Linked DNA regions of Variovorax sp. PBL-E5. The protein of the gene in region 1 interacts with the protein of each later gene in a pairwise test. Links are inferred from orthologs where the notes say so. Each region holds a gene or a part of one and is shown on either strand. Other genes may lie near its edges.

Region 1 (11,875 bases):
ATCGACCACGCGCACCAGCATCACGACGCCCACGTAGGCATCGAACCAGCTGTCGACGATCATGGCCCGCAAGGCGGCGTTGGGATCGCCTCGGGGCGCGGGCACCTTGCTGACGATGGCTTCGAGGATCTCGTCGATGCCCATGCCGGTCTTGGCCGAGCAGGGAATCGCATCGGTCGCATCGATGCCGATCACGTCCTCGATCTCGGACTTCGCATTGTCGGGATCGGCTTGCGGCAGATCCATCTTGTTGAGCACCGGCACGACCTCGACGCCGAGATCGAGCGCGGTGTAGCAGTTGGCAACCGTCTGCGCTTCGACACCCTGGCTGGCATCGACGACGAGCAACGCGCCTTCGCACGCGGACAGCGAGCGGCTCACTTCGTAAGAGAAGTCGACATGCCCCGGCGTATCGATCAGATTGAGGTTATAGACCTGTCCATCGCGCGCCGTGTAGTGCAGTGCAGCGGTCTGCGCCTTGATGGTTATCCCACGCTCTTTCTCGATGTCCATCGAGTCGAGAACCTGTGCTTCCATATCGCGGTCGGCAAGTCCGCCGCAACGCTGTATCAAGCGGTCCGCGAGCGTCGATTTGCCATGATCGATGTGCGCGATGATCGAAAAGTTTCTGATGTGATTCATCAACGAGAACGCTTAAGTACTTGAATTGGTTCGTGCGCGGAAAGCGACAGGCAAGAAAAAAGGGCGCGTCCCCGAGAGACGCGCCCTGAACCAACAAGCAATGGCAACTGCAGTAGTTGGAACTTCATTGTAGGCAAAAAGGGGGGCGCGTACAGCCGGGCCGAAGCCCCGGAACCGTCGTTGCAGGTCAGCAACATGGAGGTTATGAACAGCTTATCAACACGATCGGTGGACCGTTTCCTTAACAACTTGTGGGCGATCTGTGGAGCGCCGGTGGACGGGTGCCTCACATCTCGCATGGTGAAGAGAGGGCCCTTGCTTATGCGCACTCCGGCGAGGCGACGGAGCCTATTCTACTGAAATTCATCGTTAGCTCGGCAACAAGTTAGTGAATACAAACAAATATAGATCTTCCGATGCGCCAAGAATTTTTTATTTCCGTGCTCGCCGTCGTCGCAAAGCTACCAAAAAAGGGCCCCAAACCCGACTGCAGGGTGGGGCCACTTGACGCTGAGCGCCGGATCAGCGTGAAGGCCGGATCAGTGCGTATTGGGCCCAGTCACCTCGCCTGAAAAGCACGCTGATCGGCTTGGCCTTGTCAGCCTTCGCCAGCACCGACTCGAATTCCTTGACGCTGGAAATCTCGACGTTGCTGATCGCAAGCACGATGTCACCCTCGCGCAAGCCAGCCCTGGCGGCGGCTTCGGCGGCCGCGTCGACCCTGACGCCGTTCTTGAGCTTGAGCTCCTTTTTCTGCGCCTCCGTGAGATCGCTGAGTGCGAGTCCCAGCGACTTGGCGGCGGCGGACGCGGGCGACTTGGTGGGTGACTCATCCCGCTCCGACGCACGCTTGGCAGGCTTGTCGGGCTCGATCTCCGCCACCGTCACGGACAGATCGCGCGTGCTGCCGCGGCGAAACACCGTGACGGAACTCTTGGTGCCCGGCTTCGTGTTGCCCACGAGGCGCGGGAGGTCGCTGGGTTTTTCGATGGTCTTGCCGTCGAACTTGGTGATGATGTCGCCCGGCTCGATTCCGCCCTTGTCGCCCGGCGATCCGGCTTCGACGCCGCGCACCAGAGCGCCCTGGGCCTTGCCCAGGCCGATGGACTCGGCAACGTCCTTCGTGACCTGGTCGATCTGCACACCGATGCGCCCACGCGAAACCCGGCCGGTGGCACGCAGCTGATCGCTGACGCGGATGGCTTCGTCGATCGGGATCGAGAACGAAATGCCCATGAATCCGCCCGAGCGCGAGTAAATCTGGCTGTTGATGCCCACCACCTCGCCCCGCATGTTGATCAGCGGGCCGCCGGAATTTCCGGGGTTGATGGCAACGTCGGTCTGTATGAACGGCAGGTAGTCGCCCGTGTCGCGCTGCTTGGCGCTCACGATGCCTGCTGTCACGGTATTTTCGAGGCCGAACGGCGACCCGATGGCCATCACCCATTCGCCCACGCGCAGCTTGGATACGTCGCCCACCTTGACCGCCGGCAGCCCCGTCGCATCGATCTTCACGACAGCCACATCGGTCCGCTTGTCGACGCCAATCAACTTCGCCTTGAATTCGCGCTTGTCGGTCAGCGTGACGAGCACCTCCGACGCATCTTCCACCACATGTGCGTTGGTCATCACAAAGCCGTCGGACGTGAGGATGAAGCCGGAACCCACGCCTCGCGGGCGCTCTTCCTCCTGCGGCGCTTGCGGCCGGTTCGAGCGCGGTCCCTGGCGCGGCGTCCCGGGCATCGGTTGGCCGAAGAAACGGCGGAAGAACTCCTGCATTTCCTCGTCCATTTCGCCATTGCCCTGCGACGTCACCTTTTCGACGGTTCGGATATTGACCACCGCCGGTCCAACTTGATCGACGAGATCGGTAAAGTCGGGAAGGGTCCGCACCTGCGCATGGGCCGGCATGGCCGGCAGGAAAGCGGCGGCGGAAGCAAGGGCAAGCGCGCCCGCCATCAGGTATGAACGGATTTTGTTCCCCTCGATCTTGAACATCATCGGTTTCTTTCGTATGAGAGAGCTAAGACAACAACAATACCTTCAACGGCTCGCCGAAGTTTTCAGGCGTCCGGAGAGCGATCAGTGCGTGTGGACAAGACTGTGGGCAAATGCGTCGAGCGTCTGTGGCGGCACTTCGCCGACCGCCGTCAGCCACCAATCGCCATCCTTGCCGGTCAGTCGGCGCGTCAGCGTGTAGGTGGCGCCCAGCGCAAGAACAACTTCCCGAGGCTGACGCTGCGCATCGTAAGGCTCGACGAACAGCGAAACCGATGCAAGGCCGTCCGAAAAAGTCCATTGCATCGTGTGGCCCTGCGGACCATCACCCATCGGACGCCGGTAACAGCTGATCGGCCTGAAGCCGGCGATCGGCGTCTTGAGCGACCAGCCTTCTTTCGACGCCGTGGTGCGCTCGAGCTCGGACTTCTCGATCCGGTAGCCCGCGGTGCTGCTCATCATCTGTGCGAGCGCATGCGCCTTGACCGGTGCATCGAGTTGAAGCTCAGAAAATGCGGACTGCTCGATCACCCGGTTCTCGTTGTCGATGGTCTGAAGCTTGACCACCAGGCCCGTGCGCCGTTCGCTCCAGACGCGGTAGCCGAAGCGCAGGCCGTCGCTCGGCTCGAGTTGGACCACGTCCGCATCGAACCCGGCAACCCGGTCCTTGCCGAGCACGCGCGCGTTGTAGAAATCGTCAATGGAAGAATCAGGACTGCCGAGGAGATTGGGAAACAGTTCGAGATTTTCCCGTTTCTCGCTCTTAACGATCTTGGCCTCGGGCAAGAAGGTCATGACCTGATCGTTGCGGCGGAAGGTCGAGCGCGGCGGCCCCGAAAGAGCCTCGATGCGCTCCATCTGGAGATCGCCTTCGCACACGTGCCAGATACGGGCGCTCGACAGGTTGCCCACCGCCGCGGAAACCACGAAGGTGCCCGCATAGCTGCGCTGTCGTGAGGCGGCATGCATGCGCTGCAGCCATTCGACCGCCCCGAGCTTTGGCATCTCCCCGCCTGAGGCGTTGGCCCAGCTTTTTGGAGGCGGCACGGGCGCGCGACCTTGTGCCACCGCGGCCTGCCCGGCGCACAAGGCAGCCATCAGAACCACGGCCCCGCGCGCGGAAGTCGACATTGGAACAATCATCTCGACAGTTGCAGGCGCGCGTTCAGCGCGAGGGGCCTTCGAAGGTGGCATTGCGCAGAAAGCCGGAAGGCATTTGCGCGCCGCCGACCTGCCGGTGCGCTTCGAGCAACTGATCCAGACGAGGATCGCGCAGCATGACCTGCGGGCCGCCGCTTCCGACAACCACCCGCGTCGGCGTGAACGAGGACATGGCCTGCTGAGGCGAAATCGACGCGGCAAGCACCGAATTCGAGGTCTGTTGCTGCGCCAGTTGTGCATCGCCGGGCTGGGGGGCGGCGCTGCCGCCGACCCAATTCCATCCGATCGCCGCCGCCGCCGCCAACGAGGCCGCCCCCGCAACGAGCTTCCATCGAAAGACCGGCTCATTGGCTGCTTCGAGACGAGGCGTGGCAGCAGGCTGCGGCTCGACGAACAGCGAAACAGGCGCGGCCGGCTCCGCCTCGAGGCGACGCTGCAGCCGGGAAAGGAATTCGGAAGAATCGCTGCAGGCGGTATGAACACCGGAACGCAGCACGTCGCCGACGAGGTGGTACGTGTGCCAGGTCGCGCGCAACTCGCCTTCGCTGCCGACCTTGCCGATCGCCTGCGCGAATTCATCGCCTTGCAAATAGCCATCGACGAGTGCCGACACCTGCTCGCGACCTGTACTTGTGTGGTTCATTTCATTCACCTGCTTACCAACGTTTGCCGGACTGGTTGTCCAGCAATGGCTTGACCTTTGCCGAAATGGCTTCACGCGCCCGGAAAATCCGCGACCGCACCGTGCCGATCGGGCAGTTCATCACTTCGGCGATCTCTTCATAACTCATCCCTTCGATCTCGCGCAGCGTGACGGCCTGCCGCAATTCGGCGGGCAGCGCCTCCATGGCCGTTTCGACGGCCTCGGCGATCTCGTTGGCAGCCATGACGGATTCGGGCGTCTCGTCGCTGATTGGTTCGTTTCCGGGCCGGTAAGTTTCATCGTCGTCTTCGGAAGACGAGCGCAGGGCGCTTTCGGAGACGGTCGGGTCGCGCTTCATGTCGACCAGGGCTTTCTTGGCCGTATTGACGGCGATGCGGTAGAGCCAGGTGTAGAACTGCGCTTCGCCGCGGAACTGATGCAGCGCCCGGTAGGCCCGGATGAAGGTTTCCTGCGCAATGTCCTCGACCAGATTCACGTCCCGCACCATCCGGCCGATCAGCCGCTCGATGCGCCGCTGGTACTTGATCACCAGCAGTTCGAATGCCTTCTGGTCGCCGGCGACCGTTCGCTGCACGAGTTGAAAGTCGACTTCGCCAGGCCTCGGCTCTGCGGCGGGCGCGCCGGTCAAACCGGCGTCCGGTGGCACGGGCGGCAAGGAAGCGGTCATGAGAGGGGGTGATGTCCGCTGGCGGACGCTGCGCGCCCGGAGCCGGCGGCCGATCCCGCTGACGGAGCGCGCGAATATACCGCACGGCGCAGATCTCGCCAGCGTTCCGGCTTTGCATGTCGGTCGAGCCAGATCCAGCGCTGCGTGCGACCGGACTCGATCACGCGCACCAGCAGCAAGGATTGCAAGTCGAGCGCCACATGCGCTGCCGCGGCCCGCAGCACCGTGCTGCCTGAAAGCGACCAATGCTGGCCGTCGAAACTCAGTTCGGCGGGCGCGGCACGGCGGCTGAAATCTCGCCAGGCCAGCGCGCTGGCAAGGGCGACGCCCAGGGTCAACGACGCCTGCCGCCAACCGAAGGCCTCGAATCGAATGCTCACGAAAACGGATGAACCGACGCCGAAGATCCAAATGATCAGGACCAGCAGATCCGCATTGCGCGAGCGCCCCACCGGATAACTCACCGACGGGGCGCCGTGCATAGGTCGGAGGAAATCAAACGCGCTTGAACACCAGCGAGCCGTTGGTGCCGCCGAAGCCGAAATTGTTCTTGAGCGCGACGTCGATCCTGAGATCGCGCGCCTCGTTGGCGCAATAGTCGAGATCGCACTCCGGATCCTGATTGAAGATGTTGATCGTGGGGGGGCTCTTCTGCTCATGCACCGCCAGCACGGTAAACACGGACTCGATGCCGCCGGCACCGCCCAGCAGGTGACCCGTCATCGATTTCGTCGAATTCACGACCAATTTGCGGGCATGGTCGCCAAAGGCATTCTTGATCGCGTTGGTTTCATTGACGTCGCCGATCTGCGTCGAGGTGCCGTGCGCATTCAGATACTGAATCTGATCAGTGTTGACGCCCGCGTTGTTCAAGGCCATCACCATGGACCGACGCGGCCCGTCGACGTCAGGAGCGGTCATATGAAACGCATCGGCGCTCAGGCCGAAACCCGACACCTCGGCGTAGATCTTGGCTCCGCGTGCCTTCGCGTGCTCGTATTCCTCGAGTACCAGCACGCCAGCGCCTTCTCCGAGAACAAAGCCATCGCGATCGCAATCCCAGGGACGGGAGGCGGTGGCCGGATCGTCATTGCGCGTCGACAGCGCACGCGCCGCGGCGAATCCGCCGATGCCGAGCGGCGATACCGTGGATTCCGAACCACCGGCGATCATCACATCCGCATCGCCATATTCGATCATGCGCGCGGAGACGCCGATCGCGTGCAGGCCGGTGGTGCATGCGGTGACGATCGCAATGTTCGGGCCCTTGAACCCGTATTTGATCGACACGTGGCCCGAGATCATGTTGATGATCGACGCCGGCACGAAGAACGGCGATACGCGGCGCGGCCCGCGATTGACCAGTTCGCCATGGGTTGCCTCGATCAGAGGCAGTCCCCCGATTCCGGAACCAATATTGCAGCCGATGCGTACCGCCTCCTCGTGAGGCAGCGCGTCGCCGGTCGGCAAGCCGCTGTCCTGCACTGCCTGTATCGCAGCCGCGAGCCCCAGATGGATGAAGCGATCCATATGGCGCGCTTCCTTCTCGGGTATGTACTTCGTGATGTCGAAGCCCTTGACCTCGCCCGCGAATTTGCAGGCGAAGGCACTCACATCGAACTTGGTGATCGTGTCGATGCCCGACTTCCCGGCCAACAGGTTGGCCCAGGATTCGGCGACGGTATTTCCGACAGGAGAGAGGCAACCGAGCCCGGTCACGACGACGCGGCGTTTGGTCATGCCGGCAAACCTTTCTGGAAGCGCCGAGGCTGTCGTGCGACGCATGCGGACATCAACGCCGCAGGCCGGAACGAGCGTTCAGCGAGGCCGATTTCAGGCCTTTTGATTCTTGGTGGCGTAGTCGACGGCATTCTGGACCGTCGTGATCTTCTCGGCATCTTCGTCGGGGATCTCGATGCCGAACTCGTCTTCGAGCGCCATCACGAGTTCGACCGTGTCGAGCGAGTCTGCGCCAAGGTCGGCGACGAAAGCCTTTTCGTTGGTGACCTGGGACTCTTCAACGCCGAGCTGCTCGGCAATGATTTTCTTGACACGTGCTTCGATATCGCTCATTTGGTTCCCTCTGAGGGTTGTAGGTAATCGGGGATTTTAGCCGGCCGCATTGTGGCATTTGCCACGCGGCCGTTCGAGAAAAGTGGGTGGCCCCGCGGGCGCTCACATGTGCATGCCGCCGTTGACGTGCAACTCCTGCCCCGTGACGTAAGCCGCCTGGGGTGAAGCCAGATACGCGACCGCATGCGCAATATCGGCTGGTTTGCCGAGATGGCCTAGCGGAATCGCCGAAAGCAGCGCCTGCTGCTGCGCTTCGGGCAGGCTGGCCGTCATGTCGGTCTCGATGAAGCCGGGCGCCACGCAATTGACCGTGATATTGCGACTGCCGAGCTCGCGCGCCAAGGCACGCGTCATTCCAGCAACACCGGCTTTGGCGGCCGCATAGTTGGCCTGGCCAGCGTTGCCCGCCGCGCCCACGACGCTGGTGATATTGACGATACGGCCATAGCGCTGCTTCATCATGGGGCGAATCACCGCACGGGACACGCGGAAAACGGCCTTGAGGTTGGTGTCGAGCACAGCATCCCAGTCGTCGTCCTTCAATCGCATGGCGAGGGTGTCGCGGGTGATGCCGGCGTTGTTGACCAGCACATGAATGGCACCGTAAGCCTTGACGATTTCATCGACCAGCGTTTCGACCGCCTTCACGTCGTTGACGTTAAGCGCCCGCCCTCGGCCGTCATGGGCACTCAGAGCGGACGTGATCTTGGCAGCCCCTTCGTCTGTGGTCCCGGTTCCGATGACCTTGAGACCACGCTGTGCCAGCTCGAGCGCAATCGCCGCGCCGATGCCGCGCGACGCGCCAGTAACCAGTGCGATCTGGCCTTCGAATCTTGGTGTACTCATAGAAGAAAATCCGGAATCTCGGCTTTCAGCCACCGAGCAGTTGCCTGGTTTCGGCGAGCGTCGCCGGGTCATACATCGATACAGCGGCAAGTTCCGGCGCGATGCGCTTGGCCATCCCCGCCAGAACCCTGCCCGGACCACATTCGACAATGGCGTCGACGCCCCTGTTTTTCAACGCCTGAACGCTTTCCACCCATCGCACCGGCCCGGCCGCTTGCCGGACCAATGCCGCCCGAATGCGATCGGAGTCGACTTCGATGCTGACATCGATGTTGTTGACAACGGGAATCTGCGGCGTGGCCAGGCTGATCGACGCCAGCCGCTCGCGCAACGCCTCGGCAGCCGGCTTCATCAGGCTCGAATGGAAAGGCGCGGATACCGGAAGCAGCAGCGCGCGCTTGGCGCCGTTGCCCTTGAGGATCTCGCAGGCCTTGTCGACGGCCGCCTTGCTGCCTGCGATCACGGTCTGCACCGGATCATTGAAATTCACCGCCTCGACGATTTCAGCGCTACCGGGGCCGAATGTGGCCGTCGCTTCGGCGCAACCTTCCTTCACCTTCTCAGCATCCATGCCAAGGATCGCCGCCATCGCGCCAACGCCGACGGGCACGGCATGCTGCATGGCCTGTGCCCGGAAACGCACCAAAGGCGCGGCCTGCACCAAGGTCAAGACTTCGGATGCCACCAATGCGGAATATTCGCCCAGCGAGTGGCCCGCCACGACCGACGGCTTGGCGCCGCCTTCTGCGAGCCATGCCCGCCATGCCGCGATGCTCGCGACCAACATGACGGGCTGCGTGTTGGTGGTCAAGGCAAGCGCTTCTTTCGGGCCTTCGTGGATGAGCCGTGCGACATCTTCGCCCAGCGCATCGGATGCCTCGTGCAGCGTTTCAGCGACCGCGGGATGATCGCCCCAGGCGTCCAGCATCCCCACAGCTTGAGAGCCCTGTCCCGGAAAGACAAAAGCAAAGGACTTCATTCTTGGTATCTCCGATCGCGTCACAGCCTTTCCCAAGGCAGCGCCCGCGCTACAAGTCCAGCAGTATTGCACCCCAGGTGAAGCCGCCACCCACGCCTTCGAGCATGACGGTATCACCCTTTTTGACCTTGCCTGAACGCACGGCCTCGTCCAGGGCCAGCGGAACGGAAGCCGCAGAAGTGTTGCCGTGCTCGCCGACCGTCACGATCAGCTTTTCGAGCGGCACTTTCAGCTTTCTTGCAGTTCCCTCCATGATGCGGATGTTGGCTTGATGAGGAATCAGCCAATCGATATCCGCCTCCGTCTTGCCCGCCTTCTGCAATGTGTTGCGTGCGGCATCCTCCAGCACGCGAACGGCCAGTTTGAAAACAGCCTGTCCGTCCATGTGAAGCAGTGGCGTCCCGAGCACGTTGCCGCCGGACACATGACCAGGGACGCACAGGATGCCCACGTGCTTGCCATCGGCGTGCAAGTCACTCGCAAGGATGCCCGGCTCTTCGCTGGCCTCGAGCACTACGGCGCCGGCGCCGTCGCCGAACAGAACGCAAGTCGTGCGATCGTTGAAGTCAAGAATGCGCGAAAACACTTCTGCACCGACGACCAAGGCGCATTTGGCGGTGCCGGTGCGAACCATTGCGTCGGCGACCGTGAGCGCATACACGAAGCCGCTGCAAACCGCCTGGACGTCGAATGCCGGACATCCGGCAATGCCGAGCTTGTTCTGAAGGATCGCCGCCGAGGAAGGGAACACCATGTCGGGCGTCGAAGTGGCAACGATGATCAGATCGATGTCGGCGGCAGTGCGGCCGGCTGCCTCGATGGCATGCCTGGCGGCTTCCAGTGCCAGATCACTGCTCGTGACCTCAGGCGCTGCGAAATGTCGAGCGCGAATGCCAGTGCGCTCGATGATCCATTGGTCGGAGGTCTCGATGCCGCGTGCAGCGAGTTCGAGCGCGAGATCATCGTTGGTCACCCGGCGTGGGGGCAGATAGCTGCCAGTGCCGGTAATGCGGGAAAAAGCGGTCATCAAGCGTGGAGTGCCGCCGCGTCGGCCGGCACCGCCGATTTCTGCCGGGCAAGCAATGGCGCGGCGTGGGCGATGCGGGCCCGCACGCGATCGAGCAGGTTGTTGCGAGCGGCATCATAAGCGCGATCCAGCGCATGGCCGAAGGCCACTTCGTCCGCGGACCCATGGCTCTTGAACACCAGCCCCCGCAGCCCGAGCAAGGCTGCGCCGTTGTAGCGACGGTGGTCGAGTCGACGCTTAAGCGCCTTTAGAACAGGATAGGAGACGATGGCAGCAAATTTACTGAAAAAGCCGTTCGAATACTCAATCCTGAGAAAGTCCACGATCATGGAGGCGACACCTTCGGTTGCCTTCAATGTCACGTTGCCGACAAAACCGTCACACACCACGATGTCGGTCGTGCCCTTGAAAATATCGTTGCCCTCGACGTTTCCATAAAAATTCAGATCCTGAGAACTCGCGGCCTTTTGAAGCAGTTGACTGGCTCTTTTGATCGCTTCACTGCCCTTTATCGCTTCTTCGCCCACATTCAGCAATCCCACGCTGGGCGATTCGTTGCCTGTGAGTGCGGATACGAGAGCCGATCCCAGCACGGCAAACTGCAGCAGATCCTCGGCATCGCAATCCACATTGGCACCAAGGTCGAGCACTGTGGTGGCTCCGCCCTTGCTGTTGGGAAGTTGAGGAGCGATGGCGGGTCTGTCGATGCCATCGAGGGTTTTCAGAAGATAGCGGGCAATAGCCATCAAAGCGCCAGTGTTGCCAGCAGATATTGCTGCCTGTGCAGCACCGTCCTTGACCTGCTGGATTGCCACACGCATCGAGGAGTCTTTTTTCTTGCGCAGAGCAACCTCGATAGGGTCATCCATGCCAACCACTTCGCTGGCACCAATCACCGTGGCGCGCGGATGAGAGAAGTCTGCGAGCGCTGCGGGCGCTCCGACCAGGAGCAGCGAGGCCTCGGCATGCCGCTCAAGAAATGCCCTGCAGGCCGCGAGCGTGACGCGCGGCCCGTGATCGCCGCCCATGCAATCAACTGCAAGGGTGATCACAGGGCGCCCCGTAGGGGCTTCGGAAGAAGTGACCATCAAAACAAAGGCCCGACGCTACAAAGAAAGTAGCCTCGGGCCTTGGCCTTGAAATAGGAATCAGGCTTCGGACTTGGTCTTGAGGACCTTGCGACCGCGATAGAAACCGTTCGGGCTGATGTGGTGGCGCAGGTGGATTTCACCCGTGGTCGGTTCGACCGCGATACCAGGCACGCCCAAGGCGTTGTGCGAACGGTGCATGCCGCGCTTGGACGGCGACTTCTTGTTTTGCTGGACGGCCATACTGGCTCCTGAAGAAATGCGGATGGATTGGTGGGCATGCGAGGCGACAGCAACGATAAAACGTCCACAGCGGCGCGCGCGAAGCCCATGATTATAGCCCAAGCCGCGCAAGTGGCGCCACGCACTCGCGTCTGCGCTTCATTCCGGCTTTCGGGGGCGAAGGGTGCCCAGAACAGCAAAGGGATTGGGGCGCGCACCCTCTTCGCCATTGAAATCGGGATCCTCGGCAGAAAATCGAATCAGCTCTGGGCACACCTCATGCCGCGGCGTGATAGGGATTTCCATCAGCAACTCGTCCTCGACCAGCGCGCGCAAGTCGAAGTCGCGGCTCGACACCAGGACATCTTCCTCCGACGCTTCATCCTCTGCCGCCGCAATGGCCTCGTCCCCGGCGAAACGGAACCAGCGGTCGATCTGCAGGTCCACGTCGACCGGACCGAGGCAGCGCTGGCAAATCAAAGGAACGCGAGCCCCCGCCGACAAATGC
Region 2 (11,864 bases), 1.8 Mb from region 1 along the record:
TGCCCATGGCGCGTGCGTTGGCGCTTGCTCGACAAGCGGGCACGGATACCGACCCGAATCCGCGCGTCGGTTGCGTGCTGGTCGACCCCAGCGGCGCGATCCTGGGCGAAGGCTGCACGCAGCCGGTGGGCGGTCCGCATGCCGAGGTCATGGCGCTGCGAGATGCCGCGAGCCGCGGCAGCGACGTAACGCAAGCCACGGCCTACGTGACCCTGGAGCCTTGTTCCCACCACGGCCGGACCGGCCCTTGCTGCGACGCGCTGATCCGCGCCGGCATTCGCAAGGTCGTCGCGTCGATGCCCGATCCGAATCCTCTCGTCGCGGGCCAGGGCTTCGAGCGCCTGCGTGCCGCAGGCGTCGAGGTCGAACTGGACGCGGGCGCAGAGGAAGTCCGCGAACTCAATCTCGGCTTCTTCAGCCGCATGGTCCGCAAGACACCCTGGGTGCGGCTCAAGGTCGCGGCTTCGCTGGACGGCAGGACCGGCCTTCACAACGGCGTGAGCCAATGGATCACCTCGGAGGCCGCGCGCACCGACGGCCACGCATGGCGCGCGCGCGCCAGCGCAGTGCTGACGGGCGTCGGCACGGTGATCGAGGACGACCCCCGCCTCGATGTCCGCCTGGTCGGGACGCCGCGCCAGCCGCACCTCGTGGTCGTCGACAGCCGGCTGCAAACGCCGCCCGAGGCGCGCATCTTCATGGCGGGCCGCGCGGTCTGGATCTACGCCGCAGTGCGAGACGATGCCAGGGCAGCGGCCCTGGAAGCGCGCGGCGCGACCCTGCGCTACCTGCCCGATGCGCGGGGCAAGGTGGACCTCGCCGCCATGCTGAAAGACCTGGCGGCCCGCGAAATCAACGAGTTGCACGTCGAGGCAGGCCACAAGCTCAACGGATCGCTGCTGCGCGAAGGGCTGGTCGACGAATTGCTGGTCTATCTGGCACCGAAGCTGATCGGCAGCGGCCTCGACATGGCCAGCGACCCCTACGCGGCGGGCCCGCTGACCGCGCTCTCGGCGGCCATGCCGCTCGATTTCAGGTCGGTCGACAGGCTCGGCCCCGACCTGCGCATCGTCGCCCGCGTGGCCGGCCGCGACCTGTTTTAGGGTTGGCCCCGACCCCCTGCCGCTTCTCTGCGAAAATGCGGCGATGTTCACCGGAATCATCACCGGCGTGGGGCGCATCGCCGCCGTCCACGACCTCGGCAGCTCTTCGTCCCACGGCAAGCGGCTCAGCATCGCGACGCCTGTCGGCTACCTCGACGATGTCGGCCTCGGCGACAGCATTGCGCTCAACGGCGCCTGCATGACCGTCACCACGCTCGATCCCGCGCAGCAGCTGTTCACCATCGACATCTCGGCCGAATCGCTGGCCAAGACCGCCGGCCTGGCCGAAGAGGCGACACGCGTCAACCTCGAAAAGGCGCTGCGCGCCAGCGACCGGCTCGGCGGCCACATCGTGTCCGGCCATGTGGACGGCATCGGCACCATCAGCCATTTCGCCCCGGTGGGCGAGAGCTGGGAATTGCGCGTGCTGGCGCCGCCCGAGCTCGCTCGCTTCTTGGCGTACAAGGGCTCCATCACCATCAATGGCGTGAGCCTCACCGTCAATACCGTGAACGACCGCGCCGACGGCAGCGAGATCAGCATCAACCTGATCCCGCACACGGTCGACCACACGGCGCTCGGCAGCCTCACGGCCGGCAGCCGCGTCAACCTCGAGATCGACACCGTCGCCCGCTACGTGGAGCGCATGCTCCAGGCCGGCGCCCTTCCCTCCGCACAGAAAGACAGCAGCCCATGAACGCATCCGTCACGCCGATCGCGGCCTCCCGCAGCGGCCCGGCGCCCGCGCCGATCTCCCCGGTCGAAGAGATCGTGGCCGAGATGCGCGCCGGCCGCATGGTGATCCTGGTCGACGAGGAAGACCGCGAGAACGAAGGCGACATCGTCATCGCCGCGGACCACGTGACGCCCGAAGCGATCAACTTCATGGCCCGCCATGCGCGCGGCCTGATCTGCCTGACGCTCTCGCGCGAGATGTGCGAGCGGCTGCAGCTGCCGCCGATGGTGGCGCGCAACGGCGCCAAGCACGCCACCGCGTTCACCGTCTCGATCGAAGCCGCCGAGGGCGTGACCACCGGCATCTCGGCGGCCGACCGCGCCCGCACCGTGCAGGCCGCGGTCGCGCGCGACGCCGTCGCGGCCGATCTGGTCCAGCCCGGCCACATCTTTCCGTTGCAGGCGGTCGACGGCGGCGTGCTGATGCGCGCGGGCCATACCGAGGCCGGCTGCGACCTCGCCTCGATGGCCGGCTGCTCGCCCGCCGCGGTGATCTGCGAGGTGATGAACGAGGACGGCACCATGGCCCGGCTGCCCGATCTGCAGGTGTTCGCGGCCGAGCATGGCCTCAAGGTCGGCACCATCGCCGCGCTCATCGAGCACCGCAGCCGCAACGAATCGCTGATCGAGAAGGTCGGCTGCCGCGAGATCCACACGGCCTGGGGCAACTTCACCGCCCATGCCTTCCGCGACAAGCCGAGCAAGGGCGTGCACCTGGCGCTGGTGCGCGGCCGATGGGATGCGGGCGACACGGTGGACGTGCGGGTGCACGAACCGCTCTCCGTGCTCGACGTGCTCGAAGTCAACCGCTCGCTGCACTCGTGGAGCCTCGATGCCAGCCTGGCCCACATCGCGGCCCAGGGCAAGGGCGTCGCCGTGCTGCTCAACTGCGGCGAGACGGGCGCTGAACTGCTGTCGCAATTCGACGGCACCGCGCGCCCCGCCCAGGCGCCGGAGCGCGGCCGCATGGACCTGCGCAGCTACGGCATCGGCGCGCAGATCCTGCGCGAATGCGGCGTTCACACCATGAACCTGCTCGGCACGCCGCGCCGCATGCCCAGCATGGCGGCCGGGTACGGCATGGAGATCGCCGGCTACATCACCAAGGAAGAAAAATGAAGACGCGACTCGCAAGGCGGATCCGCTGATGCAACACGCGAACAAGGGCACCGGTGCGCCGCTCGACGGCAAGGGCCTGCGCATCGGCATCGTGCAGGCGCGCTTCAATGAAGACATCACCGATGCGCTGGCGAAGGCCTGCCGCAGCGAACTCGCCGCGCTGGGCGTGGCCGATGACGACATCGACCACTTCAGCGTGCCCGGCGCACTCGAAGTGCCGGTCGCCTTGCAGGCGCTGGCCCGGCGCGGGCGCTATCACGCGCTGATCGCGCTGGGTTGCATCATCCGCGGAGAAACCTATCACTTCGAACTGGTGGCCAACGAATCGGGCGCCAGCGTGAGCCGCGTCGCGCTCGACCATCGCCTCCCGATCGCCAACGCGATCCTCACCACCGAGAACCTCGAACAGGCGATCGCCCGGCAGACCGACAAGGGCCGCGACGCGGCACGCGTCGCTGTCGAGATGGCGCAACTGCTCGCCACCTTTTCATGACCGAATCCACCAAGGCCGAGAACAACGGCAAGCCGCGCCAGTCGCGCACCGGCCTCACCAGCACCGGCGCGCGCAAGGCCTCCGCCAAGTCGAACCGCAGCCGCGCCCGCGAGTTCGCGCTGCAGGCGCTCTACCAGCACCTCGTCGGACGCAACGAGGCCGCGGCGATCGACGAGTTCACGCGCGACCTCGCTGGCTTCCACAAGGCCGATGCGGCGCACTATGACGCGCTGCTGCACGGATCGATCGAAGGCGCTGATCGGCTCGACGCGCTCATCGTGCCGCTGCTCGACCGCAAGCTCGAGGAGATCTCGCCGATCGAGCACGCGGTGATGTGGATCGGCGTCTACGAATTCCAGCACTGCCTCGACGTGCCATGGCGCGTGGTGCTCAACGAGTGCATCGAACTCGCGAAGGAATTCGGCGGCACCGACGGCCACAAGTACGTGAATGCGGTGCTCAACGGGCTCGCGCCGCAGCTGCGGCCGGCCGAGGTCGAAGCCGACCGCGCCAGCGGAAAGGCCCGGCCGTGAGGATTTCGAAGCGCGCCGAGCGCATCGAGCCTTTCTATGTGATGGAGGTCGCCAAGGCCGCCGCCACGCTGGCATGCGAGGTGGCGCACACCGAGCGGCCGATGATCTTCCTCAACATCGGCGAGCCCGATTTCACCGCGCCGCCGCTGGTGCAGGAAGCCGCCGCACGGGCCGTGCGCGCCGGCGCGACGCAGTACACGCAGGCCACGGGACTCGACCGCCTGCGAGAGCGCATCAGCGGCTGGTATGCCGAGCGCTTCGGCGTCGACGTGCCGGCGCGTCGCATCGTCATCACGGCCGGCGCATCGGCCGCGCTGCAGCTGGCCTGCCTCGCGCTGATCGAGGCCGGCGACGAAGTGCTGCTGCCCGATCCGAGCTATCCCTGCAACCGCCATTTCGTCACCGCGGCCGACGGCCGCGCCGTGCTCATCCCGACCACCGCGGCCGAACGCTTCCAGCTCAGCGCCGCGAAAGTCGAAGCCGCCTGGACCCCGCACACGCGCGGCGTGCTGCTGGCCTCGCCGTCCAACCCGACCGGCACCTCGATCGCGCCCGACGAACTGCGCCGCATCCACGACGTCGTCACGCGGCGCGGCGGCATCACGCTGATCGACGAGATCTACCTTGGCCTCTCGTACGACGCCACCTATGGCCAGACCGCGCTCGCCATCGACGACCAGGTCATCAGCATCAACAGCTTCAGCAAGTACTTCAACATGACCGGCTGGCGCCTCGGCTGGCTGGTGGTGCCCGACGTTCTCGTGCCGGCGATCGAGCGGCTGGCGCAGAACCTCTTCATCTGCGCCAGCACCGTCTCGCAGCATGCGGCACTGGCCTGCTTCGAGGCCGACAGCATCACCGAATACGAACGACGCCGCGCCGAGTTCAAGGCCCGGCGCGACTGGTTCATTCCGCAGCTCGATGCGCTGGGCCTCAAGGTGCCGGTGGTGCCCGACGGCGCCTTCTATGCCTGGGCCGATTGCTCGGCCTTCGGCGAGAAGCTCGGCATTTCCGGCAGCTGGGATTTCGCCTTCGAGGCCATGAAGCAGGCGCATGTCGCCATCACGCCCGGCCGCGACTTCGGCACCGACCAGACCGGCCGCTTCGTTCGCTTCTCGACGGCCAGCTCGATGGCCCATCTCGAGGAATCGGTCGCGCGGCTGCGCGCATGGGCCAGTGCGGCCATCGCCGCATGAGCGCAGCGCCGGGCCGCCCCAGGCAAGCTCGCTCCCGCTTGGCGGGAAGGCGCGAAGCGTCAAGGGTGCACCCATGACTTTTGTCTTTCCCATCCGCGTCTACTGGGAAGACACCGATGCCGGCGGCATCGTGTTCTATGCCAACTACCTGAAGTTCATGGAGCGCGCGCGCACCGAATGGCTTCGTTCGCTGGGCGTCGCCCAGGGCCGGCTGCGCGAGGAAAGTGGCGGCATCTTCGTGGTCAGCGAGACGCAGCTCAAGTACCATCGCCCGGCGCGGCTCGACGACGAACTGCTGGTTACAGCCGATCTGCGGGAGATCGGCTCCGCGTCGCTGATAATCGGTCAACGCGTGCTATCAAAATCAGAGCAAGGCCGTGCCGAGGGCGTTTCGCCCGAGCCCTTGCTGCTGTGCGAGGGCACGATCCGGATCGGCTGGGTCGATGCCGTCACGCTCCGACCTTCGCGTATGCCGCGGCAAGTTTCGGGAACCCTCGAGCGCTATGCGGGCTCCATGTCTCAACCTCATCAGCCATGAATCAAGAACTGTCGATCCTCAATCTCCTGGTCCATGCCAGTCTTCCGGTGCAGTTTGTGGTGGCGCTGCTGCTCATCGTGTCGGTTGCCAGCTGGGCTGCCATCTTCCGCAAGTTCTTCTCGCTCAAGCGCACGCGCGCGCTCAACGACGACTTCGAGCGCGAGTTCTGGTCCGGCACCAGCCTGAACGAACTCTTCGCGTCCGCCGCGCAGAACGCCAAGTTCGCCGGCCCGATGGAGCGCATCTTCGCTTCCGGCATGCGCGAATACCAGAAGCTGCGCGAACGCCACGTCAGCGATGCCGGCACCCTGCTCGACGGCGCGCGCCGCGCGATGCGGGCGAGCTTCCAGCGCGAACTCGACGCGATCGAGCAGAACCTCTCCTTCCTGGCCACCGTCGGCTCGGTCTCGCCCTATGTCGGCCTGTTCGGCACCGTGTGGGGGATCATGCATGCCTTCACCGGCCTGGCGGCGCTCGCGCAGGTCACGCTCTCGACCGTGGCGCCCGGCATCGCCGAGGCCCTGGTCGCCACCGCCATCGGCCTGTTCGCAGCCATTCCGGCCGTGGTGGCCTACAACCGCTTCGCACGCGAGATCGACAAGATCGCGATCGCGCTCGAGACCTTCATCGAAGAGTTCTCGAACATCCTGCAGCGCAACCTGACGGCGCACGTCAACCCGGCCTCGGTCACGCCGGCCACCGGGCGCTGAGGCGGAGTACCGCACCATGCCCGCCATGTCCTCCCGCGGCCGAGGCCGCCGCACGATCAACGAGATCAACATGGTCCCGTTCATCGACGTGATGCTGGTGCTCTTGATCATTTTCATGGTCACGGCGCCGCTGATCACGCCGAGCGTGATCAACCTGCCGAGCGTCGACCGCGCCAACAAGCAGCCCGACAAGCCGATCGAGATCGTCATCAAGAGCGACGACGAAGTGCAGATCAAGAAGGATCCGTCGATGGGCAGCGGCGGCATTTCCATTCCGATGACGCAGATCGGCTCGGCCGCCAAGACCGCGCAGGGCGGCGACGACCAGCGCCCGGTGATCATCAGTGCCGACAAGTCCGTCAAGTACGAAACCGTGGTCAAGGCGATGAACCAGCTCAAGCGCAGCGGCGTCGACCGCGTCGGGCTGTCGGTCACGACCACCGGCGCCAGGTAAGGCATGTCGCTCGCCGCCGACCGCCCCGAGTTCGCACCGCCGCCGCAGCGCGGCACGCCGCGCGCCGTGGTGCTTGCGCTGATCGCGCACGCGCTGCTGATCGCGGCGCTGACCTGGGGCGTGAACTGGAAGCGCGAAGCGGAGGACGAGGCGGTCGAGGCCGAGCTGTGGTCTTCGACCGTGCAGCAGGCCGCGCCACGGCTGTCGGCGCCGCCGACGCCCGTGCCGCCTGCGCCGGCCCCGAGGCCCGCGCCACCGCCGCCTCCGCCACCTCCCCCACCACCGCAGGCCGTGAAGCCGCCCGAGCCCACGCCCGCGCCGCGCGCGCCCGACATCGCCCTCGAGCGCGAGAAGAAGCAAAAGGAACAGAAAGAGCAGAAGGAGCGCGAGCTCGAGCAGCAGGCGCAACAGCAGAAGAAGCTCGACGCCGCCAAGAAGGCCGCGCAGGACAAGAAGGACGCCGAAGCCAGGCAGCGCGCCGAGGACGAGGCCGAGCGCAAGAAGGAAGAGCAGCAGAAGCAGGCCGAGCTGAAGAAGCAGCAGGACGCCGCGGCCAAGCAGGCCGAAGCGGCGAAGAAGAAAGAGGCCGACGCCAAGCAGGCGGCACAGCTGGCGGCGGACCGCGCAGCCACGCTCAAGCGCATGCAGGGCCTCGCGGGCGCAAGCGGCGACGACAACTCGAAGGGAACGGCGCTGAAGTCCTCGGGCCCGTCGGGCAGCTACGGCGGCCGGGTCGCGGCGGCCGTGCGGCCCAACGTGGTGTTCCCCGATGCCGATCTGGTGAGCGGCAATCCGGGCGCGGAGTTCGATGTGCGTCTGGCGCCCGATGGCACCATCGTCGGCACGCCCACGCTGACCAAGTCCAGTGGCCTGCCCGCCTGGGACGAAGCCGCGCTGCGTGCCCTGGAGAAGACGGAGAAGCTGCCGCGCGACATCGACGGCACCGTGCCGCCACGGCTGATCGTCACGCTGAAGCCCAAGCGCTGAAGCAGCGCTTCAGCCGCTATTCGTAGACCACCGCCGCACGCCCCGCATCGGCCTGCGCCATCCAGCTCGCCAGCGCCGCATCGGTCGGAAAGAACTTCGCGCGTTCGCCCAGCTGCAGTTCGACCTGCGCGCCGCCGCGCGCCATCGACAGCCGCACGCCGAGCCCTTGCAGCAGCTCGCCATGCTCGCTCTGTTCGGTGCGCGGCGGAAACTCCTTCACCAGCCGCGCGATGTCCGGCGCCTTGCCGTTGACCGCCACGCGCAGGAACTTGCCGAAGCGGCAGCGCGCCGTCGCCAGGTCCCACACCTGCTGAACCTGGAAGCGCGCCTCGAAGCCGCCGCGGCCAGGCTGCAGCCGGCCGCTCACGATCACCAGTTCGTCGTCCTTCAGCACGTTGCGGTTGGCGTTGAAGAGCGCCTCGTCGGCCGTCGCATCGATCGCGCCCGACTTGTCGTCGAGCTTGAAGATCGCGAGCCGGCCGCGCTGGCCGTTGATGACGCGGAAGTCGCTCACGATGCCCGCGATGACCTGCTGCTCGCGGCTGTCCATGAGCTCGTCGATCTCGCGCTTGCAGAAGCGCCGCACCTCGTGCGCGACCTCATCGAACAGGTGCCCCGACAGGTAGAAGCCGATCGCCGTCTTCTCGTAGGTCAGGCGTTCCTTCACGCCCCAGGGCGTGGCATCGATCAGGTCGGGCTCGGCCGTCGCGCTGCCGTGCTCGCTGTCGCCGAAGATGTCGACCTGTGCCGCATTGGCTTCGGTCGCGCTGGCGAACTCGAAGGCGCGGTCGAGCGAGGCGACCAGCGCGGCGCGGTTCTGCTGCAGCGAATCGAAGGCGCCGGCCTTGATCAGCGCCTCGACCGTGCGCTTGTTGATGCGCTGGCGGTCCACGCGCACGCAGAAATCGAACAGGCTCTGGAACGGACCACCCTCTTCCCGCGCCTTGACGATCGCCTCGACCGCGAGCTGGCCCGTGCCCTTGACCGCGCCGAGGCCGTAGCGGATCACCTTGTCGGTGACCGGCTCGAAGCGATGGTGGCCGCGATTGACATCCGGCGGCTCGAAGGTCATGCCGAAATTCTTCTGCGCGTCCTCGAACAACACCTTCAGCTTGTCGGTGTCGTCCATTTCCACCGTCATGTTGGCGCAGTAGAACTCGGCCGTGTAGTGGACCTTGAGCCAGCCCGTGTGATAGGCCAGGAGCGAATAAGCGGCCGCGTGCGACTTGTTGAAGCCGTAGCCCGCGAACTTCTCCATCAGGTCGAAGATCTCGTCGGCCTTGGGCTGGTCGATGTGGTTCTTGGCCGCACCGGCGCGGAAGATCTCGCGGTGCTCGGCCATCTCCTCGGCCTTCTTCTTGCCCATCGCGCGGCGCAGCAGGTCGGCGCCGCCGAGCGAGTAGCCGCCCAGGATCTGCGCCGTCTGCATCACCTGTTCCTGGTAGACCATGATGCCGTAGGTTTCCGACAGCATCTCCTCCACCAGCGGATGCGGATACTCGACCGGCTCGCGCCCGTGCTTGCGCGCGACGAAGCTCGGGATCAGGTCCATCGGACCCGGGCGGTACAGCGCGTTGAGCGCGATCAGGTCTTCCAGCCGCGTCGGCCGCGCATCCTTGAGCATGCCCTGCATGCCGCGCGATTCGAACTGGAACACCGCCTCGGTCTTGCCTTCGGCAAACAGCTTGTAGGTGGGCGAATCGTCGAGCCGGATGTTCTCGTAGGCGAAGTTCTCCTGGCCCTTGTGGCGCGCGACGATGAAGTCCTTCGCGATCTCGAGGATGGTCAGCGTCGCCAGGCCCAGAAAGTCGAACTTGACGAGCCCGACCGCCTCGACATCGTCCTTGTCGTACTGGCTCACGGCCGAGTCGCTGCCGGGCTGCTGGTAGAGCGGACAGAAGTCGGTGAGCTTGCCCGGCGCGATCAGCACGCCGCCCGCATGCATGCCGATGTTGCGCGTCATGCCTTCGAGCTTCTGCGCCAGCTCGACCAGCATGCGCACTTCCTCTTCCTTCTCGATGCGGGCCGCGAGTTGCGGCTCCATCTCGATCGCGTAATTGTTCTTGTCGCCTTCGGGCTTGGGCGACGGCGGATACTGGATCGTGACCGGCTGGCCGGGCTTGTTCGGAATGAGCTTGCTGATGCCGTCGCAGAACATGTAGCTCATGTCGAGCACGCGGCCGACGTCGCGGATCGCGGCGCGCGCGGCCATGGTGCCGAAGGTCGCGATCTGGCTCACGGCGTCGCGGCCGTACTTGTCCTTGACGTAGTCGATCACGCGGTCGCGGTTGCCCTGGCAGAAGTCGATGTCGAAGTCGGGCATCGAGACGCGCTCGGGATTCAGGAAGCGTTCGAACAGCAGCTTGTATTCGAGCGGATCGAGATCGGTGATCTTGAGCGCATAGGCCACCAGCGAGCCCGCACCCGAGCCGCGGCCCGGGCCGACCGGGCAGCGGTTCTTCTTGGCCCAGTTGATGAAGTCGCCGACGATCAGGAAGTAGCCCGGGAAGCCCATCTTGAGGATGGTGTTGATCTCGAACTCGAGCCGTTCGACGTAGCGAGGCCGCTCGGCATCGCGCTTGGCGGCATCGGGATAGAGATGCGCGAGCCGCTCTTCCAGCCCCTCGAACGAAGCGACGCGGAAATAGGCCTCGATCGGCATGCCGTCGGGCGTCGGGAAGTTCGGCAGCTGCGGCTTGCCGAGCGTCAGCGTGAGGTTGCAGCGGCGCGCGATCTCGACCGTGTTGGCGAGCGCACTCGGCACGTCGGCGAAGAGCTGCGTCATCTCGGCCGACGACTTGAAGTACTGCTCGCGCGTGAACTTGCGCACGCGGCGCGGGTTGCCGAGGATCTCGCCTTCGGAGATGCAGACGCGCGCCTCGTGCGCCTCGTAGTCCTCGGCGGTGGCGAACTGCACCGGGTGCGTGGCGACCACCGGCAGCCCGAGCCGCGCGGCCAGTTGCACGGCCGCGAGCACGTGCGGCTCGTCCTCGGGTCGGCCGGCGCGCTGCAACTCGATGTAGAAGCGATGCGGGAACAGGCCCGCGAGCTGCAGCGCGATCTCCGCCGCGCGTTCGGCCTGGCCTTGCAGCAGTGCCGCGCCCAGCGGTCCGGCCTGCGCGCCCGACAGGGCGATCAGCCCCCCCTGCAGTTCTTCGAGCCAGGCCAGCTTGACCACCGCCTGGGCCTGGCCCCGGCCGACGTTCTGGGTCCAGGCGCGTGCGAGCAGTTCCGACAGATGCAGATAGCCTTCGGTGTTCTGCACCAGCAGCACGATGCGCGTCAACGACGCGATGTCGCTGCCCAGCCCTTCGAGGAAGACCTCGACACCCAGCACGGGCTTGACGCCCTTGCCGCGCGCCTCCTTGTAGAACTTGACCGCGCCGAAGAGGTTGTTGAGGTCGGTGATGGCCAGTGCAGGCTGGCCGTCGGCCGCGGCGGCCTTGACGACTTCGTCGATGCGGTTGGTGCCGTCGACGACGGAGAACTCGGTGTGCAGGCGCAGGTGAACGAACATGGGTCCATTGTAGAAAGCGCCACCCCACGATGTGATGTGGCCATCCCTACAATCGCGCCCCGTGCAAGAGATTTTGAATATCGCCGCCTACAAGTTCGTGCCGATCGACGACGGCGCGGCAGTGCGCGAGACGCTGCGCGCAAGCACCCATGCACTCGGCCTCAAGGGCACCGTGCTGCTCGCGCCCGAGGGCATCAACCTGTTCGTGGCCGGCGCGGCCGATGCCGTGGACGCATTTCTCGATGGCCTGCGCGCCGACGCGCGCTTCGCCGACCTGGAGGCCAAGCGGAGCTGGTCCGAAGCCCAGCCCTTCCGCCGCATGCTGGTCAAGCTGAAACGCGAGATCATCCGCATGGACCATCCCGCGATCCAGCCCGCGGCCGGCCGCGCGCCCGGCATCGATGCGCCGACGCTCAAGCGCTGGCTCGACCAGGGCCATGACGATGCCGGCAAGCCGATCGCGCTGCTCGACACGCGCA

Evidence for each region.
Region 2: the proteins of acpP (region 1) and WDLP6_RS11240 interact in binary tests that used the Escherichia coli proteins (3 or more experiments, as listed by UniProt). The link is inferred for Variovorax sp. PBL-E5 from one-to-one orthologs.

What each region holds. Positions count from the first base shown.
Region 1 is NZ_LR594671.1:4,089,432-4,101,306, forward strand. Bases 5,586-8,493 are described here. They hold acpP (acyl carrier protein), read right to left. Parts: upstream 7,206-8,493; coding sequence 6,966-7,205; downstream 5,586-6,965. Other genes in these bases: WDLP6_RS19950 (hypothetical protein), read right to left, coding at 5,586-5,596; fabF (beta-ketoacyl-ACP synthase II), read right to left, coding at 5,628-6,872; fabG (3-oxoacyl-ACP reductase FabG), read right to left, coding at 7,308-8,051; fabD (ACP S-malonyltransferase), read right to left, coding at 8,077-8,493. Outside these bases: lepA (translation elongation factor 4), read right to left, coding at 1-642; WDLP6_RS19930 (DegQ family serine endoprotease), read right to left, coding at 1,165-2,643; WDLP6_RS19935 (MucB/RseB C-terminal domain-containing protein), read right to left, coding at 2,725-3,783; WDLP6_RS19940 (sigma-E factor negative regulatory protein), read right to left, coding at 3,806-4,444; RNA polymerase sigma factor RpoE, read right to left, coding at 4,458-5,132; more of WDLP6_RS19950, read right to left, coding at 5,129-5,585; more of fabD, read right to left, coding at 8,494-9,030; WDLP6_RS19975 (beta-ketoacyl-ACP synthase III), read right to left, coding at 9,080-10,057; phosphate acyltransferase PlsX, read right to left, coding at 10,057-11,109; rpmF (50S ribosomal protein L32), read right to left, coding at 11,206-11,388; WDLP6_RS19990 (YceD family protein), read right to left, coding at 11,527-11,875. UniProt on the Escherichia coli protein: Carrier of the growing fatty acid chain in fatty acid biosynthesis.
Region 2 is NZ_LR594671.1:2,298,474-2,310,337, reverse strand. What follows is about bases 4,088-6,984. They hold WDLP6_RS11240 (YbgC/FadM family acyl-CoA thioesterase), read left to right. Parts: upstream 4,088-5,252; coding sequence 5,253-5,717; downstream 5,718-6,984. Other genes in these bases: tolA (cell envelope integrity protein TolA), read left to right, coding at 6,885-6,984; WDLP6_RS11230 (ExbD/TolR family protein), read left to right, coding at 6,444-6,881; tolQ (protein TolQ), read left to right, coding at 5,714-6,427; WDLP6_RS11245 (pyridoxal phosphate-dependent aminotransferase), read left to right, coding at 4,088-5,179. Outside these bases: bifunctional diaminohydroxyphosphoribosylaminopyrimidine deaminase/5-amino-6-(5-phosphoribosylamino)uracil reductase RibD, read left to right, coding at 1-1,103; WDLP6_RS11265 (riboflavin synthase), read left to right, coding at 1,147-1,800; ribBA (bifunctional 3,4-dihydroxy-2-butanone-4-phosphate synthase/GTP cyclohydrolase II), read left to right, coding at 1,797-2,957; ribH (6,7-dimethyl-8-ribityllumazine synthase), read left to right, coding at 2,986-3,450; transcription antitermination factor NusB, read left to right, coding at 3,447-3,983; more of WDLP6_RS11245, read left to right, coding at 3,980-4,087; more of tolA, read left to right, coding at 6,985-7,868; dnaE (DNA polymerase III subunit alpha), read right to left, coding at 7,885-11,385; WDLP6_RS11215 (sulfurtransferase), read left to right, coding at 11,447-11,864.